2 linked regions of the Sagittula stellata E-37 genome follow. The protein of the gene in region 2 interacts with the protein of the main gene of each other region in a pairwise test. Links are inferred from orthologs where the notes say so. Each region holds a gene or a part of one and is shown on either strand. Other genes may lie near its edges. The genes, in order: ligA and leuS.

What was found.
Region 1: the proteins of leuS (region 2) and ligA interact in binary tests that used the Escherichia coli proteins (3 or more experiments, as listed by UniProt). The link is inferred for Sagittula stellata E-37 from one-to-one orthologs.

What each region holds. Positions count from the first base shown.
Region 1 is NZ_CP155729.1:2,193,614-2,202,432, reverse strand. The notes cover bases 2,139-5,131. They hold ligA (NAD-dependent DNA ligase LigA), read right to left. Parts: upstream 4,696-5,131; coding sequence 2,581-4,695; downstream 2,139-2,580. Other genes in these bases: ctrA (response regulator transcription factor CtrA), read right to left, coding at 4,763-5,131; recG (ATP-dependent DNA helicase RecG), read right to left, coding at 2,139-2,584. Also shown: ABFK29_RS10470 (methyl-accepting chemotaxis protein), read left to right, coding at 1-104; ABFK29_RS10465 (hypothetical protein), read right to left, coding at 259-381; more of recG, read right to left, coding at 494-2,138; more of ctrA, read right to left, coding at 5,132-5,479; ABFK29_RS10445 (DUF1153 domain-containing protein), read right to left, coding at 5,579-5,851; tRNA 2-thiouridine(34) synthase MnmA, read left to right, coding at 5,974-7,113; ABFK29_RS10435 (ferritin-like domain-containing protein), read right to left, coding at 7,386-7,883; ABFK29_RS10430 (beta-ketoacyl-[acyl-carrier-protein] synthase family protein), read right to left, coding at 8,065-8,819. UniProt on the Escherichia coli protein: DNA ligase that catalyzes the formation of phosphodiester linkages between 5'-phosphoryl and 3'-hydroxyl groups in double-stranded DNA using NAD as a coenzyme and as the energy source for the reaction.
Region 2 is NZ_CP155729.1:972,858-981,802, reverse strand. What follows is about bases 2,663-5,781. They hold leuS (leucine--tRNA ligase), read right to left. Parts: upstream 5,441-5,781; coding sequence 2,885-5,440; downstream 2,663-2,884. Other genes in these bases: ABFK29_RS04600 (hypothetical protein), read left to right, coding at 5,711-5,781; lptE (LPS assembly lipoprotein LptE), read right to left, coding at 2,663-2,898. Outside these bases: ABFK29_RS04630 (N-formylglutamate amidohydrolase), read left to right, coding at 1-85; ABFK29_RS04625 (DUF1244 domain-containing protein), read left to right, coding at 139-453; ABFK29_RS04620 (glutathione S-transferase family protein), read right to left, coding at 609-1,193; holA (DNA polymerase III subunit delta), read right to left, coding at 1,337-2,362; more of lptE, read right to left, coding at 2,359-2,662; more of ABFK29_RS04600, read left to right, coding at 5,782-5,926; rpsD (30S ribosomal protein S4), read right to left, coding at 6,210-6,830; ABFK29_RS04590 (EAL domain-containing protein), read left to right, coding at 7,090-7,905; ABFK29_RS04585 (acetyl-CoA C-acetyltransferase), read left to right, coding at 8,045-8,945.

The sequences.
Region 1 (8,819 bases), 1.2 Mb from region 2 along the record:
GGGATATGGGTGGCGGCACGTTTGTGCTGATGAAAGACCTCTCCGCTCCGATCTGCGTCGCGGGCCGCCACTGGGGCGGTCTGCGCCTGGCCTACAAGATATAAAAAAAGCCGCCGCACTCCGGGACGGGAGGCGGCGGTCAGGAGCGTGTCAGGGCCGGTCGGGCGAATTCGGTCACAGGCAGGAAACCGAAGGGGACAGGCAGTGTGCGTCGGGACAGAGACGCAACAACCCGCACCGGCACACGCGGGCAGAAACTCAGATCAGGGACGGAAGGTGAAGCGCCCCGAGAAGGATCACCGCAAGGCTGATCGCACCCAGGGTGTCCTGCCAAAGCGTTCCATCCTGTCGGTCGAGCGCGGTCTTGACGATGTCGAACATTGGGTCACTCCGTGTTCCGTTGTTGACCCTTTGTTCTCATATTCTTAACCGTGAGTAAAGAACTAAATGAGAACAAAGTGTGAATTAACTGGAACGCGCTCCGTGGAGGTCGTCAGCCGACCTCGATCAACCGTATCGCCTCGTCCTGACGCATCAGCCAGAGCAATGACCGGGCGGCCTGTCCGCGCGGGCTTTCCAGGGTCGGATCGTCCGCCAGAAGACGCCGCGCATCCGACTGCGCAACCTCCATCAGGGCCGCCTGCCGTTCCAGGTCCGCGACCCTGAATTTCGGAAGTCCCGACTGCGCCGTTCCGATCAGGTCCCCGGCGCCGCGCATTTCCAGATCCACTTCCGCGATGCGAAACCCGTCCTCGGTTTCGCGCAGGGTCGTCAGCCGCTTCATCCCCGTTTCTGACAAGGGCGGCTGGTACATCAACAGGCAGGTGGAGGCCGCGGTGCCACGCCCCACCCTGCCCCGCAACTGGTGCAACTGCGCGATGCCGAAGATCTCGGCCCGTTCGATCACCATGATGGAGGCATTCGGCACATTGACCCCGACCTCGATCACCGTCGTCGCCACCAGCACGCTGGTCTCTCCCGAAACGAAGCGCGCCATGGCTGCGTCCTTCTCGGCCGGTGGCATCTGCCCGTGCACCAGCCCGACAACGCCCTCCCCCAGGGCCGCACGCAAACGCTGGAACCGCGCTTCGGCGGCGATCAGGTCAGAGCTTTCGCTTTCTTCGACCAGCGGGCACACCCAGTACGCCTGCCGTCCCTCCGCCACCGCCTTGCGCAGATGGTCGACCACCTCCGCCATCTTCTCGGTCGACAGAAGCGCCGTCTTCACCGGCGTGCGTCCCGGGGGCTTCTCGTCCAGGATAGAGACGTCCATGTCGCCGTATTGTGACAGCGCCAGAGAGCGCGGGATCGGTGTCGCGGTCATCACCAGCACGTCGGCGCCAGCCCCTTTCTTGCCCAGTTCAAGCCGCTGACGCACACCGAAGCGGTGCTGTTCGTCCACGATGGCCAGACGAAGATCGGCAAAGACCACGTCCGCCTGAAACACGGCGTGAGTACCGACGAGGATCTGGATGTCCCCCTGCGCCAGTGCGGCCAGCTTCGCCGCCCGCTCCGCGCCCTTGTCACGCCCGGTCAGGATCTCCAGCACGACGCCCGCGCTTTCGGCCAAGGGCCGCAGACTGTCGAGATGCTGGCGGGCGAGGATCTCCGTCGGAGCCATCATGACACCCTGTCCGCCCGCCTCGACGGCGTTCAGCAAGGCCATCAGTGCCACCAGCGTCTTGCCCGCACCCACGTCGCCCTGCAGCAACCGGTTCATCCGCTCGGGGTGCGCCATGTCTGCAAGGATCTCGCCGATCGCCCGGGTCTGTGCTCCGGTCGGCTGGTACGGAAGAGCGGCCAGCACCCGGGCCTGCAAACGCCCATCGCCCTTTGTCTCGATCCCGCGCCGCTTTCGCCGCGCCGCCCGCGCCAGCGCCAGCGTCAACTGGTGCGCCATCAACTCGTCATAGGCGAGCCGTGCCCGTGCCGGAGCGGTGGGCGACATGTCCTCCGGGCCGTCCGGCGCATGCACGCGCGCCAACGCCTCGGCCCAACCCGGCCAGCCTTCCTTTTTCATTTGCGCGGCGTCGATCCATTCCTCCAGATCCGGCACCCGGGTCAGCCCGTCGGCAATCGCCCGCACCATCAGCTTTTGCGTGACGTTGCCGGTCAGATGGTAGACCGGTTCGAACGACGGCAGGCTGTCCGCCTCGTCGACGGGAAGGACGTGATCGGGGTGGACCATCTGCGGCACGCCGTCGAACAGTTCGACCCGACCGGACACCAGCCTGCGCTGACCGGTCGGAAACAGCTTCTGCTGGTATTCCGAGTTGCCGCGGAAAAATACCAGCTGGAACCGCACCTTGGCATCGTCGACCTCGATCCGGTAGGCGCCGCCGCGCGTGCGGGGCGGCCAGTGGCGGCCGATCAGCACCTCCACGGTCAGTGTCGCCGGCAGGTCGGCGCCCTGCACGGTGTCGCGCGCGCGCCGGTCCGTCACGCTGTAGGGCAAGGTGTACAGCAGGTCGCGCGGGGCCTCGACCCCGGCACCCGCCAGCGTCTGCGCCGTCTTCGGCCCGATCCCGTCGAGGCCCTTCAGATCGGCGAACAGCGGCCAGAGAGGTTCCGGCCGCCCGCTCATCCGCCGATCAACTCCAGCCAGGCGTCTTCATCCAGCACGGTCAAGCCAAGTTCACGCGCCTTCTTTTCCTTCGAGCCGGCGCCCGGGCCGATCACCACGATGTCGGTTTTCTTCGACACGCTGCCGGACACCTTGGCGCCCATCGCTTCTGCGCGCGCCTTCGCCTCTGCCCGCGTCATGCGTTCGAGCGAGCCGGTGAACACCACGATCTTGCCCGCAACGGGGGATCCATCGGTGTCGGGACGCACCGCCTCCTCAACGTCCAGATGTGCGACGAGCCGGTCCATGGACGCGCGCTCTGCCTCCTGGTTCATCGCGGAGACCAGCGATTGCGCCAGCACCGTGCCCACCCCGTTGATCGACAGGAGGTCGTCCCAGGCTTCACCCTCCATCGTCGCGGCATCCTTCATCGCCGCCTCGAAGATCGCCCAGGTCCCGTAATGCCGCGCGAGAAGATTCGACGCGCTTTCGCCGACATGCCGTATGCCGAGGCCAAAGATCAGCCGTCCCAAAGGGATGTGCCGCCGCTCGTCGATTGCACTGAACAGATTCAGGGCGGATTTCTCGCCCCAGCCCTCGCGATTCTTCAACTGCTGTATGCCCGACCCGTAGCGGTCGCGCAGCGTGAAGATGTCCACCGGTTCCCTGATCCAGCCGTCGGCGTAGAACTGTTCCACCTGTTTCGCGCCCAGCCCCTCGATATCGAAGGCAGACCGCCCGACAAAGTGCTTCAGCTTCTCGACCGCCTGCGCCGGGCAGATGAGCCCGCCCGAACACCGTCGCACCGCGTCGCCTTCCTCGCGGATCGCATCGGACCCGCATTCCGGGCATTTGGTCGGGAAAACATAGGGTTGAGCGTCTTCTGGACGCTGCGACAGATCCACGTCGGCGACCTTCGGGATCACATCGCCCGCGCGGTAGACCTGCACCCAATCGCCGATCCGGATGTCCTTGCCGCCGCGGATCTCGTTGCCCGAACTGTCACGCCCGGCGATGTAGTCCTCGTTGTGCAGCGTGGCGTTGGACACCACGACACCGCCAACCGTCACGGGGGTCAGACGCGCAACGGGCGATAACGCGCCGGTCCGCCCGACCTGAATGTCGATGGATTCCAACCGCGTCCAGGCCAGCTCGGCAGGGAACTTGTGCGCAATGGCCCAGCGGGGTGTCGTTGATCGGAACCCCAACCGTTCCTGCAGCGCCAGATCGTTGACCTTGTAGACCACGCCGTCGATGTCATACCCCAGCGTGGCGCGCTGTGCCTCCACCTTGCGGTAGTGGTTGAGCATTTCCTCCGGCCCATCGCACAAGGCTGTCAGCGGATTGGTCTGGAATCCCAACGCATTGAGGCGGTCGATGGCGCCTTTCTGCGTCTCGGCCAAGGGATCCGACAAGACCCCCCAGGCATAAGCGAAAAACTTCAGCGGCCGTTCGGCAGTGATCTTGGCGTCGAGCTGGCGCAAGGACCCGGCGGCGGCGTTGCGCGGGTTGGCGAAGGTCTTGCCACCGCGCGCCGTCTGCCGTTCGTTCAGCGCCTCGAAATCCGCGTGGCTCATGTAGACCTCGCCACGCACTTCCAGCACCTCAGGCGCGCCGGTCAGATCTGTCGGGATGTCGTCGATGGTCCGGGCGTTGGCAGTGACATCTTCCCCTTCGGACCCGTCACCACGGGTTGCTGCGCGCACCAGCTTGCCATTCTCGTAACGCAGCGCCAGCGACAGGCCGTCGATCTTGGGTTCCGCGGTGAAGGCCAGCGGAGCGTCCGTCCCAAGGCCAAGGTAACGCCGGATACTGTCGTCGAAATCGCGGATGTCGTCGTCGTCGAAGGCGTTGGCCAGCGACAACATTCGCACCTCGTGCCGCACCTTGGAAAACCCGTCCACCGGCGCCGCGCCCACCTGTTCCGACGGGCTGTCGGCCAGCTTGAGTTGAGGAAACCGCGCTTCGATCTCCGCATTGCGGCGTTTCAGGCGGTCATATTCGGCGTCCGTCAGTTCCGGCGCATCCTCGGCATGATACGCACGGTTTGCCTGCCCCAGAATGTCGGAAAGCGCGCGAAGCTCTTCGCGCGCCTGGTCTTCGGTCATCTGACCGACCTCTGTATCGTTCATGCCCAGTTCCTCGGACGCCCTGTCGTCCATGGAGTGATAGGGCCGGTCAGACCCGAGGTCCAGCCGATCAGCCGTTTGCGGCGATGGCCTTCGCTTCGTCCTGGGACGGCTCGGGATCGCGCAGCACATAGCCGCGGCCCCACACCGTCTCGATATAGTTGTCGTCGCCGGTGGCCTCCGACAATTTCTTCCGCAGCTTGCAAATGAAGACGTCGATGATCTTCAACTCCGGCTCGTCCATGCCGCCATAGAGGTGGTTAAGGAACATTTCTTTCGTCAGTGTTGTGCCTTTCCTGAGCGAAAGGAGTTCCAGCATCTGGTATTCCTTGCCGGTCAGATGGACGGGTTTGCCGGTCACCTCCACCGTCTTCGCATCAAGGTTGACCGATACCTTGCCGGTCCGGATCACCGATTGCGAATGCCCTTTCGAGCGGCGAATGATCGCATGAATCCGCGCCACCAATTCATCCCGGTGGAAAGGTTTCGTCATGTAATCGTCGGCCCCGAAGCCGAATCCCTTGATCTTCGACTGCGTGTCGTCCTCGCCGGTCAGGATCAGGATCGGCGTATCGATGCGGGCCACGCGCAGCTGTCGCAAAACCTCGTGGCCATTCATGTCCGGAAGGTTCAGGTCAAGAAGAATAAGGTCGTAATCGTATAGCTTTGCAAGATCGATGCCTTCCTCGCCCATGTCGGTGGAATAGACATTCAGGTTCGCATGACTAAGCATTAACTCGATGCTCTTCGAAGTGGTCGGATCGTCTTCCACCAACAAAATGCGCATGTGCAGTCTCCAGGGTGTACTTGGGCTGCGGATAACCTGAGCCAAAAAGGTTAACGCCTTGTTACCATACTCCGGCCCCAGAACAATTCGTACTTTCCGCTAGCGATACTTTTGGACGCGCGTGACCTTCAGCGCGTCTTCCCCGAACTGGGTTGCGGCCTTCACCCATTCCAGCAGTTCCTCATCGCTCAGCGCGTAACGGTCTTTTGCCTGGTCCTGCGTCAGAAGCCCGTATTGAACGGCCTTGACGACCGCGGCCTTCCGCGACGCCACCCAGCGGCGCGTCGACGCAGGCGGCAGGTCGGCACGTGTCATGGTCGAGCCATCGGGCAGCTTCACGGCACGCGGGCCATCGATCTTCTTGAGATACATCCCGTTACCTCCGTACCAGGGCTTCAGGACTTAAACCCTTCAGGACTTAACGACGGCTGAAACGATCCCTTGAGAGTATTTCGATTTTTCCTATATTCCGGCCAATCACCGGAGATCGTCCAATGCCCAAAGACGCCCCCCTCAACAGCCTGGGGCTGCCCAAACCGCCGTCCGAGACGCGAGTCGTCGTTGCCATGTCTGGCGGCGTCGACAGTTCCGTCGTGGCAGCAATGCTGAAGGAAGAGGGCTACGACGTGGTCGGCGTCACTCTTCAGTTGTACGACCATGGCGCCGCGCTCGCCAAGAAGGGCGCCTGCTGCGCCGGGATCGACATTCACGACGCACGCCGCGTGGCCGAGGACATGGGCTTTCCGCACTATGTCCTCGACTACGAGAACATCTTCCAGGAAGCCGTGATCGAGGAATTCGCGGACAGCTACCTCGGCGGCGCCACGCCCGTGCCCTGCATCCGCTGCAACGAACGGGTGAAGTTCAAGGACCTGCTGGAAACCGCGAAAGACCTGGAGGCCGACTGCATGGCGACCGGCCATTACATCCAGCGCAAGACAGGCGCGCGCGGGCCCGAGTTGCACTCCGCCGCCGACGCCGCCCGCGACCAGAGCTATTTCCTCTTCTCCACGACGCCGGAGCAACTCGATTTCCTGCGTTTCCCGCTGGGACACCTGCCGTCCAAAGCCGCGACGCGCGAACTTGCCGCGCGCTACGGGCTGGCGGTAGCGGACAAGCCCGACAGCCAGGACATCTGCTTCGTTCCGGACGGCAACTACGCGAAAGTCATCGAGAAACTCCGCCCCGGCGCGGCGGAGCCCGGCGAGATCGTGCACATAGACGGCCGCGTCCTGGGCCAACATCGCGGTGTCATCCACTACACCATCGGCCAGCGGCGCGGCCTCGGCATCGGCGGCCTGAGCGAACCGCTCTACGTGGTCCGGCTGGACGTGGAAACGCGGCAGGTCGTCGTCGGCCCGAAAGACCTGCTCGCCACGCGGACCATCCCCGTGCGCGAGATCAACTGGCTGGGCGACGCGCCCTTCACCTCGCAGGCGGAATGGCAGCTCGACGTGAAGGTCCGCTCCACCCGCCCGCCGAGAGAAGCGATCATCCGCCCCCTGTCGGAAACCACGGGAGAAGTCGAACTGGTGGTGGCGGAAGAAGGGGTAAGCCCGGGACAAGCCTGTGTGTTCTATGCACCGGACAACAGCCGGATCTTTGGTGGCGGCTGGATCTGGCGCGGCCACTGAGCCTGCCATCGCCTAGGTGCGATCACGCCGGTCGCCGCCGTCAAACCGGCCGCTCCATGACCATGGCGTGAGCCTGTCGCCTTCCGGCTGTGTCCGCGCCAAGGGTGCAATCCGCGCCCCGGACCCGCCTGTTCCCCAGGACCCGTGGCGACAAAAAGGCCGGCTGCATCGACAGCCGGCCTTTCGCTTGTCTTCAACGAATTCTCCACACTCCGGAAACGGTTCGGGCCGCCTGAAAAGGCAGCATCACCTCCGGAAGCAGAGAGAACGCTTCATTCCGCTGCGGCGCGATTCACGTCGCCCATCGCGATGCCAGAGAAGTGACGGTCGCCGGAGTAGGCCGCATCCAGCATGCCGCCCAGCGTCTTCGCGTCGTCGAGATGCTCCAGCCGGTTGGCAAACGCCGCGCAGCAGCCGTAGCCCGCAATCGCATAGTGTGTCATCCGCTGGTACTGCGTGATGATCATCGCGTCGCGCACCGCACCGTCGCCGAACTCCGCGTCAAGCGCATGTGCCCGCGCCTCGGCGACAAGCCCTTGCATGCCCTTGCAATGCTCGCCTTTCGGATCGGCACCATGGGCCTTGATCATGCCGGCCAGTTGCGCACGACCGTCCGAGATCCCGCTCTTGCCGTGCTCCAGCGCGGCCCGCAGCTCCTCGCTCTCGGCCTTCGCGGTCAGATCGTCCATCACCTTCTGCGCCTGCTCGCAGGCACTGTACAGGTCCTGCAGCTGATCGACGTAGACGTCCTGCAATGTGTCGAGAGACATGTCGTTCTCCTTCAAAAACGTTTCGATTGAAGGAAAAACGCAAGGCCAGGCACATACGTTCCTGAACCTGCTTCATCTTGGCCCGAAATACCTCCGCCGGAGGCGAACACCCGAGGAGAAGGCCGAAGGCCGCCGACGAGACATCCTGCGCGCGCGCCAGCGCGCTCCGTCCGTCAGCCGCTCACGCCCGGCCCAGCACCAGCACCGCGTTCAGCCCGCCGAAGGCGAAGGCGTTCGACAGGACCACGTCCACCCGGGCCTCGCGCGCCTCGTTCGGCACCACTTCCAGCGCACACTCCGGATCGGGCTCTTCATAGCCGATGGTCGGCGCGATCACGCCGTCGTTCAGGGCCATGAGACAGGCCAGCAGCTCGACCGCGCCCGTGCCGCCGATCAGGTGCCCGTGCATGGACTTGGTCGAGGACATCATCAGGGCGTCCGCGTGGGTGCCGAAGACATCGGCCACCGCGGCGCATTCGGTCTTGTCGTTGGCGGCCGTGCCCGTGCCATGCGCGTTGATGTAGCCCACCCGTGTCATGTCGACCCGGGCATCGCGCAGCGCGCCGGAAATCGCCCGGGCCGCGCCCTGTTTCGACGGCATCACGATGTCCGCAGCGTCAGAGGTCATCGCGAACCCCAACACCTCGCCGAGGATCTGCGCCCCGCGCGCCCGCGCATGTTCGTATTCCTCGAAGACGAAGATGCCCGCACCCTCGCCCTGCACCATGCCCGAGCGGTTTGCGCTGAACGGTCGGCAGGCGTCCTTCGACATCACCCGCAGCCCTTCCCAAGCCTTCACACCGCCGAAACACAGCATGGATTCCGACCCGCCGGTGATCATCGCGTGGCACATGCCAGACCGGATCATCTGAAACGCCTGCCCCATGGCGTGGTTCGACGACGCGCAGGCGGTCGAGACGGTGAAGCTGGGGCCGC
Region 2 (8,945 bases):
TATCCGCGACGAGGCCGCGCAGGTGATTTGGGGGAAACGCCTGGCGCCGATGCTGGTCTCGGCGCTGGAAAAAGTATCAGATTAAGGCCGCGGTCCAGTGGCCCCGATGACAAGACGAGCGACAAGAGGAGAGACGACATGGATGACGCAACCCGGACCGAGCTGGAAGCGGCGGCCTTCCGTCGCCTGCGCAAGCACCTGATGGAAGACCGTCAGGACGTGCAGAACATCGACCTGATGAACCTCGCCGGCTTCTGCCGCAACTGCCTCAGCCGTTGGTACATGGAGGCCGCGCAGGAAAAGGGCATGGACATTGACCAGGCAGAGGCGCGGGAGATTTTCTACGGAATGCCCTATGGCGAGTGGAAAGCCCTGAACCAGACGGAGGCCGACGCGGGCAAGCAAGCCGCCTTCGAGAAGGCGTTCAAGGAGAACGTGACCGACAAGGGCTGAACGCCCGGGCAGTGCAGGTTGGATCGGGGCAAAGCGGAGAATCTCCGCCCTACAGGTCCGCCCGCCCCTGGCCGGGCGCGCACGTCGGCCCGGTCGGCTAGGTGCGGGCAACCGTTTCGGCGCTTCGAGTCCGTAGGGTGGGGCTATGCGCCACCCTACCCCAACGCCTTCTGGAACGCCGGCCGGTCGCGCAGGCGATCGAGGTAGTCCGCGAAGGCTTGCGGCGGATCGGGAAAGTTCGCCGACCTTGCCCAGCCGCCACAGTGTCCGAGGATGAAGTCGGGCACGGTCATCTCGTCCCCCATCAGGAAGGGTCCCTCCACCTCGGCGAAGAGACAGGCGACCGCAACGGCATAGTCCGCCCGACAGGACGGTTTGATCTCGGGCACACGCGCCGGTTCGGGCAGGACGAAACTGTGCCGCGCGGCGCACCAGAGCGGCGCTTCGATCTCGTCGAGGATCCGGAAGGTGAAGGCGTCCTGCCGCGCACGCTCGTGGCTGCCTGCGGGAAAGGTGAAACGGCCATGGGTGTCCGCGAGGTAAGTCAGGATCGCCGAACTGTCGCGCAGGCAGATGCCGTCCACCTCCAGCACCGGGATCTTGCCCGAGGGTGTCAGGGCCCGCACCTCGTCCGATCGCGGCGCCATCGGGATGTGAAGGAAGGCGGCGTCCAGTTCTTCAAGCATCCACAGGACGCGGAAGGTGCGGCTGCGCACCGCCCCGTATACAGTGAATGCCATGGCTGCTCCCTCTGACTTTGCGTTCAGAGTGCTTGTCCGATTAACCACCCGCAAGACGCGCTGAGGTACGTTGGCGGCAAATCGCTCAACCCCGACGTGCTGACGGTTTTCAGGACCACGGTCACGGGCGCCTTGGCACGCGCCTATCGCCGCGCGAGGTGGGCCAGACGTACGAAGGCGCGCTCGACCAGCGCGAAGGCCGGGGCCTTCTGGCCCGCGCTGCGCAGGGTAAGGTCTGCGTCCATGAGCAATTCGAGCGCCGACTCCAACCGGTCCAGGCGCCAGCCCTGTGCCTGGCGCAGGATGCGGTCCCGTCTTGGCCCGTAGACCGGAGGCCGCAGCCGTCCGATGCCCTGCGCCGGACCGCCGGGCGCCGAAGCGAGCGTATACAGCATTCGGAAATGTCGGGTTCCCATGATCAGCAAGGTTACCGGCGCCACCCCCTGCCCCGAAAGACGCTGCATCACCGGCGCGATTTCCCCGGTCCGGCCTTCCGCGAGGATGTGGAACACGTCGTCCATGTCCGCCTCGAAGGACGCCGGGGCGTTAAGCTCGACCTCCGCGACCGAAAGCGGCGCGCTGTCGTCCAACTTGTAAAGCGCGATCTTCTCCAGCGTCATGCGGAAATCGCCCGGCGTCAGGTCCCGCCCCAGCCCTTCGAGCGCGCCCATCGCATCGCGGCCGACCTCGGAGATGCCGGCGCGTTTCAGCTCCGCCTCGATCTCCGACCGCGTGAGTGCGTTGTTGTAAAGCGCTGCAGCGAAGGCGCGTTTGGAGCCTTCGAAAAGCTTGCGCAGAGCGGATTTGGCGGCCAGCGACCCACCGGTCGCGACGATTGTGGCGTCGCCTTCCTGCCAGTCGTCCAGCGCCGCTTTCAACGCGTCGGTCACGCCGTCCCCGGCCTCTTCGACGACAACGGCGCGGGCGCCCGGAAAGAAACCCGTTGCCTTCACCGCGTCCAGAAGCGCTGCTGGATCGCGGCGCAGCTCGGCCCCGTTCAGGCGTGTTATACGCATTTCCTCGTCCGCGCCCGGACCGGTGAGATTGGCGACCAGCTCCTGCCGTTTCATCGCGACACGCATCGTGTCTTCGCCGTAGATCAGCACACCCGCCGCCTTGGGATCGGGCTTGCGGAAGAAGGCGTCGGCGTCGCGCGGCGTCAGCTTCATGCGGGCGACGCGGGGGCCGGGAAGTCGGCGGCGCGCAACAACAGGTCGTCGATCATCTGGTCAGCCAGGATCACCATAAGGCGTTCCTGCGCGTCGCGCTCTGCGGCGCTGGTCGCCACGGTCGAACCAGTCGTGGAATACCCGGTGAAGGCATTGGTCCGTCCGTCGTGCAGAACCGCACCGGTGGTGGCGTCGGTGAGGGTGTAGAAAACCCGGCCGATCAGGCGGTAACGCGTGATGTTGCCTGTCGAAGTTACGCCGATGTCCTGTTCCGTCACCTGGATCCGCACCGCCAGCGCGTAGGGGGCACCGCTTGCGGGACGGCCCAGACGCTCTTCAAACCGGCGATTGAAGACGTAGCGGCGGTCGTTGTCCGGGGCCTGAAGCGCCACGGCGTTCAGCAGTTGCGCCCCGCCGCCGCCCGGCGCGTAGACCGGCGTGAAACCGCAGGCCGCAAGCGACAGGGTCAGCGCACCGAGGCCCGCGAGCACCGCGCGGCGGTTCAGGTTTCCCGTTCTCGTCTCAGACGACCACATTCACGATCCGCCCCGGCACCACGATCAGCTTCTTCGGCTGGCCCCCGTCGAGAGCCTTCACCACAGCTTCGTGCGCAAGGACCAGCTTTTCAACCTCTTCCTTCGCCAGATCCTTCGGCACGTCGATCTCGCCCCGGCGTTTGCCGTTGACCTGGATCGGCAGCGTGACGGTATCTTCGACCAGCATCTTCGGATCGGCCTTGGGCCATGCCGCAACGGCGATCAGACCCTCGCCACCCAGCGCCTGCCAGATTTCCTCTGAAAGGTGCGGGGTCATCGGCGACATGAGCTGCGCAAGCGTCCGTGCGGCGAAGCGCTTCGTCTCGGTTCCTGCGCGGGACTTCGACAGAGTGTTTGTGAAGGCATACAGCTTGGCGATGGCGGCGTTGAAGCCGAAGCTTTCGACACCCATCGTCACGTCGTGGATCGCCTTGTGCGTCTCTTTCAGGAGCGCGGCATCCTCCTGCGTCGGCGGCACGTCGGCCCCTGCGATCTCGGAGGCGATGCGGAAAACGCGGGCCAGGTGCTTCGACGCGGCCTCTGCCCCGGCGGCGGTCCATTCCACGTCCCGCTCGGGGGGCGAGTCGGACAGCACGAACCAGCGCGCGGTGTCGGCGCCGTATGTGGCGATGATGTTCATCGGGTCCACAACATTGTTCTTCGACTTGGACATCTTGGCCGAGGGGATGACCTCCACCTGCGTGCCATCCTTCAGGAAACCGCCGCCATCGCGCAGTTCGACGTCCTCCGGGTAGTGGTACACCGGGCGGCCGTCTGTCCCCTTGGTCTGGTAGATCGCGTGCGTGACCATGCCCTGCGTGAAGAGCGCGTTGAACGGCTCGGCGGATTTTTCCGGCAGGTGGCCGGTGCGGATCATCGCCCGGGCGAAGAAGCGCGAGTAGAGCAGGTGCAGGATCGCGTGCTCGATGCCGCCGATGTACTGGTCTACGTTCATCCAATAGGCGGCGTCTTCCAGGTCGGTGGGCGTCTCGGCGTGCGGCGCGGTGAAGCGGGCGAAGTACCACGAGGAGTCCACGAAGGTGTCCATCGTGTCGGTCTCGCGCTTCGCAGGCTTGCCGCAGGTCGGGCACGCGCAGTCGCGCCACGTCGGGTGACGGTCGAGCGGGTTGCCCGGCACGTCGAAGGTGACGTCGTCGGGCAGCCGGACCGGCAGGTTTTCCTTCTTCTCCGGCACCACGCCGCAATCGTCGCAATGCACGACCGGGATCGGGCAGCCCCAATAGCGCTGGCGGGAAAGGCCCCAGTCGCGCAGGCGGAACTTCTCGACGCCCTGACCCATGCCCTTCGCCTCCATCCAGTCGATGGTGGTGTCGACGGCTTCCTGCCCGGTGGCCACGTCGAGCCCGGCGAAGTGGTCGATCCACTTCACCTTCTCCGTCTTCGGCGGGATGAAGGCGGTGTCGGTCACAGGCTCGGGGTCTTTGAGCGACAGGAAGGTGTCGATCACCGGCAGGCCGTACTTGCGGCAGAAGTCGAGGTCGCGCTGGTCGTGCGCCGGAGAGCCAAAGATCGCGCCCGTGCCATAGTCCATCAGGATGAAGTTGGCGATCCAGACCGGCACTTCCCACGACGGGTCGAGGGGGTGCTTCACCTTCAGCCCGGTGTCGAAGCCCAGTTTCTCCGCCTTTTCCAGCGCCTCTTCGGTGGTGCCGCCCCTGCGCATCGCCGCGACGGCCTGCGCCAGGTCCGGATTGTCCTTCTCAAGCGCCTTTGTCAGCGGGTGATCCGGCGAGAGGCCCAGGAAGGACGCGCCCAACAGCGTGTCGGGGCGGGTGGTATAGACATCGATGGCCTCGAACCCGTGCGACGGCTCCGTCAGAGACCAGGCGAACTGCAACCCGCGCGACCGGCCGATCCAGTTGGCCTGCATCAGCTTCACCTTCGCGGGCCAGTCGTCCAGCCCGTCGATGGCATCCAGAAGCTCACCGGCCATGTCGGAAATCTTGAAGAACCACTGCGTCAGTTCGCGGCGCTCGACCTCGGCGCCGGACCGCCAGCCCTTGCCGTCGATCACCTGCTCGTTCGCCAGAACGGTCATGTCGACCGGGTCCCAGTTCACCACGGCGTTCTTGCGGTAGACCAGTCCCTCGGACAGCATGTCAATGAACAGCGCCTGCTGCTGGCCGTAGTACTCCGGGTCGCAGGTGGCGAACATGCGCGACCAGTCGAGCCCGAAGCCCAGCGGCTTCATCTGGCCGACCATCGTGTCGATGTTGCCGTAGGTCCAGTCCTTCGGGTGCCCGCCGGACGCCATCGCCGCGTTCTCTGCCGGCATCCCGAAGGCGTCGAACCCCATGGGGTGCAGCACGTTGAACCCGTTCTGCTTCTTGTAGCGCGCGATCACGTCGCCCATCGTGTAGTTGCGGACGTGACCGATGTGGATGCGGCCCGAAGGATAGGGAAACATCTCCAGCACGTAGTACTTGGGCTTGTCGCCTTCACGGGTGGCCCTGAACGTCAGGGCCTCTTCCCAGGCCTTCTGCCACTTCGGCTCGATGCTGGCGGGGTCATAGCGCGACATGTATTCCTCCGGGGACGTGGCGGCGGGCGGGTATCCGGTGGCGTGATAAGGTCCGGGAGGTCAAAGGTCCAGTGGCCGTTTGTCGTCGGCCGACACCGCGCCGTGTCGGCGGAACCGGGGTTTCCGGAGCCGCACGGGAGGGGTCGCGAAGGGCCGTGCCCCAGCCATGCACCGGGGCTGTGGCGGGTATGCTGCATCTGCACTGGATGATTGCCGCGCTGCGGCATAACTTGTTGCCAACGGGGGTAACCCAACCGAAGAGGCAAGATTATGGCACATATCACTCACGAGAGCGCACCGCGCCGCAACGTTCTGGCGGACATGTTCAACGGCATGATGGAGGGCCTTGCCCGTATCGCCGAGAGCAGCCACCGCATGAAGGAACTTGAGCGTCTGCAGGCAATGTCCGACGAACAGCTCGCGAAGCGCGGCCTGAAGCGCGAAGACATCGCACGTCACGTGTTCCGCGATGTCATGTACGTCTGAACTCAGGGGCACAACGTCCCTTTGATTTCAAACCGCCGTGCGCCTTGAATGGCCGCGGCGGTTTTGTTTTGTCCGCCCTCGGTCGCCGCGCAACGCATTCCCGCACCTTTTCTGTCCCACGCTGTCAGGCGGCGCGGCCCTTGGGAGGCTCCGCACGAATCGCGGAACGGGGCATTGGGACGGCAGACCATGTCGGCCACCAAACCAGCCCCCGCCCCGGAAACGCGAAAGGGCCGCCCCGAAGGACGGCCCCGAAATACATTCCGGCAAAGCCGGATAACGCTTAGTTCTGCGCGTAATATTCGATGACCAGGTTCGGCTCCATCATCACCGGGTACGGCACATCCGAGAGACCCGGAGTGCGCACGAAGGACGCGGTCAGCTTGTTGTGGTCGACTTCGATGTAGTCGGGAACGTCACGCTCCGGCAGCTGGGTCGCTTCGAGGATGGCGGCCATCTGCTTGGACTTCTCGCGGACCTCGATCACGTCGCCTTCCTTCACGCGGTAGGACGGGATGTTGACGCGCTGGCCGTTCACCAGGACGTGGCCGTGGTTCACGAACTGGCGGGCGGCGAAGACGGTCGGCACGAACTTGGCGCGGTAGACGACGGCGTCGAGGCGGCGCTCGAGCAGGCCGATCAGCAGCTCGCCGGTGTCACCCTTCGCACGTTCCGCGTCCGAGAAGATGCGGCGGAACTGCTTTTCGGTCAGGTCGCCGTAGTAGCCCTTGAGCTTTTGCTTGGCGCGCAGCTGAAGGCCGAAGTCGGACATCTTCTGCTTGCGGCGCTGGCCGTGCTGGCCGGGGCCGTATTCGCGGCGGTTGACCGGGGACTTCGGGCGGCCCCAGATGTTTTCGCCCATACGGCGGTCGATCTTGTACTTGGCAGTCGTGCGTTTGGTCACGGCTGATCTCCTTCTTGTGTTTCGAAGGGCGTTGTCCTCTCCCCGGACGGGTTGCCCCGCGCCCCGGAGTGACAGGCATCCCCTTGCGGGGGCCACCAACACCAATGGAGCGGCCCAAATACACTGCCCCGGTCCAGAGTCAAGCCTTGGCCCACCCGATCTGGCCAATTCGACGCGAAGGCGAACTTTAAGTCGGACTTAACCCCCCGCCGGTCAAATGCCCAAGTCGCGACCTCGCGGCGAATACGGAGCGCCTCCCATGCCGAAGATCAACACCGGCCCTCGCAATGCCCTGGAACACGCGGTCGATGCGCGCGACGCGGGCGTCATGGACATGGTACGCCGTGCGATCCAGCACCGCCAGGTCATCCTCGCCTTCCAGCCGGTCATGCAGGCGGCGCAACCGGACAGGATCGCGTTCCAGGAAGGGCTGGTTCGCGTGCTGGACGACACCGGGCGGGTGATTCCCGCGGGCGAGTTCATGGATACCGTCGAAGACACGGAATTTGGGCGCCTCCTGGATTGCATCGCGCTTGAAAAGGGCCTGTTGGAGCTGCGACGCGTCCCCCGGCTGCGGCTGTCCATCAACATGTCGGCGCGATCCATCGGCTACAAGAAGTGGATGCGCACGCTTCAGCGCGGCATCGCAGACGATCCCACAGTGGCCGAACGTCTGATTCTGGAGATCACGGAACATTCCGCCATGCTCGTTCCGGAACTGGTCACGACCTTCATGGACGACCTGCGAAAGAAGGGAATCACCTTCGCCATCGACGATTTCGGCTCTGGCTACACCGCGCTGCGGCACTTCAAGGACTTCAGCTTCGACATTCTCAAGATCGACGGCGCCTTCTGCCGAGGCGTCGCAAAGGATCCCGACAATCAGGTTCTCGTCGGCGCGATGGTCAGCATTGCCGAGCATTTCGACATGTTCACCGTCGCCGAATGCGTCGAAACACAGGCAGATGCGACCTGTCTTGCCGGTCTCGGTGTCGATTGCCTTCAGGGCTATCTCTACGCCGCGCCCACCGTCACACCGGCATGGCAGGCCGACCAAACGCGCCGTCAAGCCTGACGTCACGTCTCTCTGAGACACCCTGCCTCTTTTGAAGGGTGAAGAAATCGTTTAGTTCATGTCCTCGACAGGCGACACAGAAGCGGTCCGCGCCCCGCGGGCTCGCGATTAAACTTACGCTTGGCCAGGAGGACACCACATGACCAATGTCGTTATCGCAAGCGCTGCACGCACCGGCGTCGGCAGCTTTGGCGGCTCGTTTGCCAATACTCCGGCGCACGATCTGGGTGCTGCCGTGCTGGAGGCGCTGGTCGCCCGCGCCGGTATTGCGAAGGAAGACGTTTCCGAAACCATCCTGGGCCAGGTGCTGACAGCCGCGCAGGGCCAGAACCCCGCCCGCCAGGCGCACATCAACGCGGGTCTCCCGAAGGAATCGGCGGCCTGGGGTATCAACCAGGTCTGCGGCTCGGGCCTCCGCGCCGTTGCCCTGGGTGCACAGCACATCATGCTGGGCGACGCCTCCATCGTCTGTGCCGGCGGCCAGGAAAACATGTCCATGAGCCCCCATGCGCAGAACCTGCGGCAGGCGCACAAGATGGGCGATGTGAAGTACATCGACACGATGATCAAGGACGGCCTGTGGGACGCATTCAACGGCTACCACATGGGTCAGACCGCCGAGAACGTGGCGGACCAGTGGCAGATCACCCGCGAGATGCAGGACGAATTCGCCGTCGCGTCGCAAAACAAGGCCGAGGCCGCGCAAAAGGCCGGCAAGTTCGACGACGAGGTGATCCCCTTCACCATCAAGACCCGCAAGGGCGATATCGTCATGGACAAGGATGAGTACATCCGCCACGGCGCCACGATGGAAGCCATGCAGAAACTGCGCCCGGCCTTCACCAAGGACGGTTCCGTCACCGCGGCCAACGCCTCCGGCCTGAACGACGGCGCGGCGGGTGTCCTGCTGATGTCCGCCGACGAAGCCGAGAAGCGCGGGATCGAGCCGCTGGCCCGCATCGCATCCTACGCGACCGCCGGCCTCGACCCGTCGGTCATGGGTGTCGGCCCGATCTACGCTTCGCGCAAGGCGCTGGAAA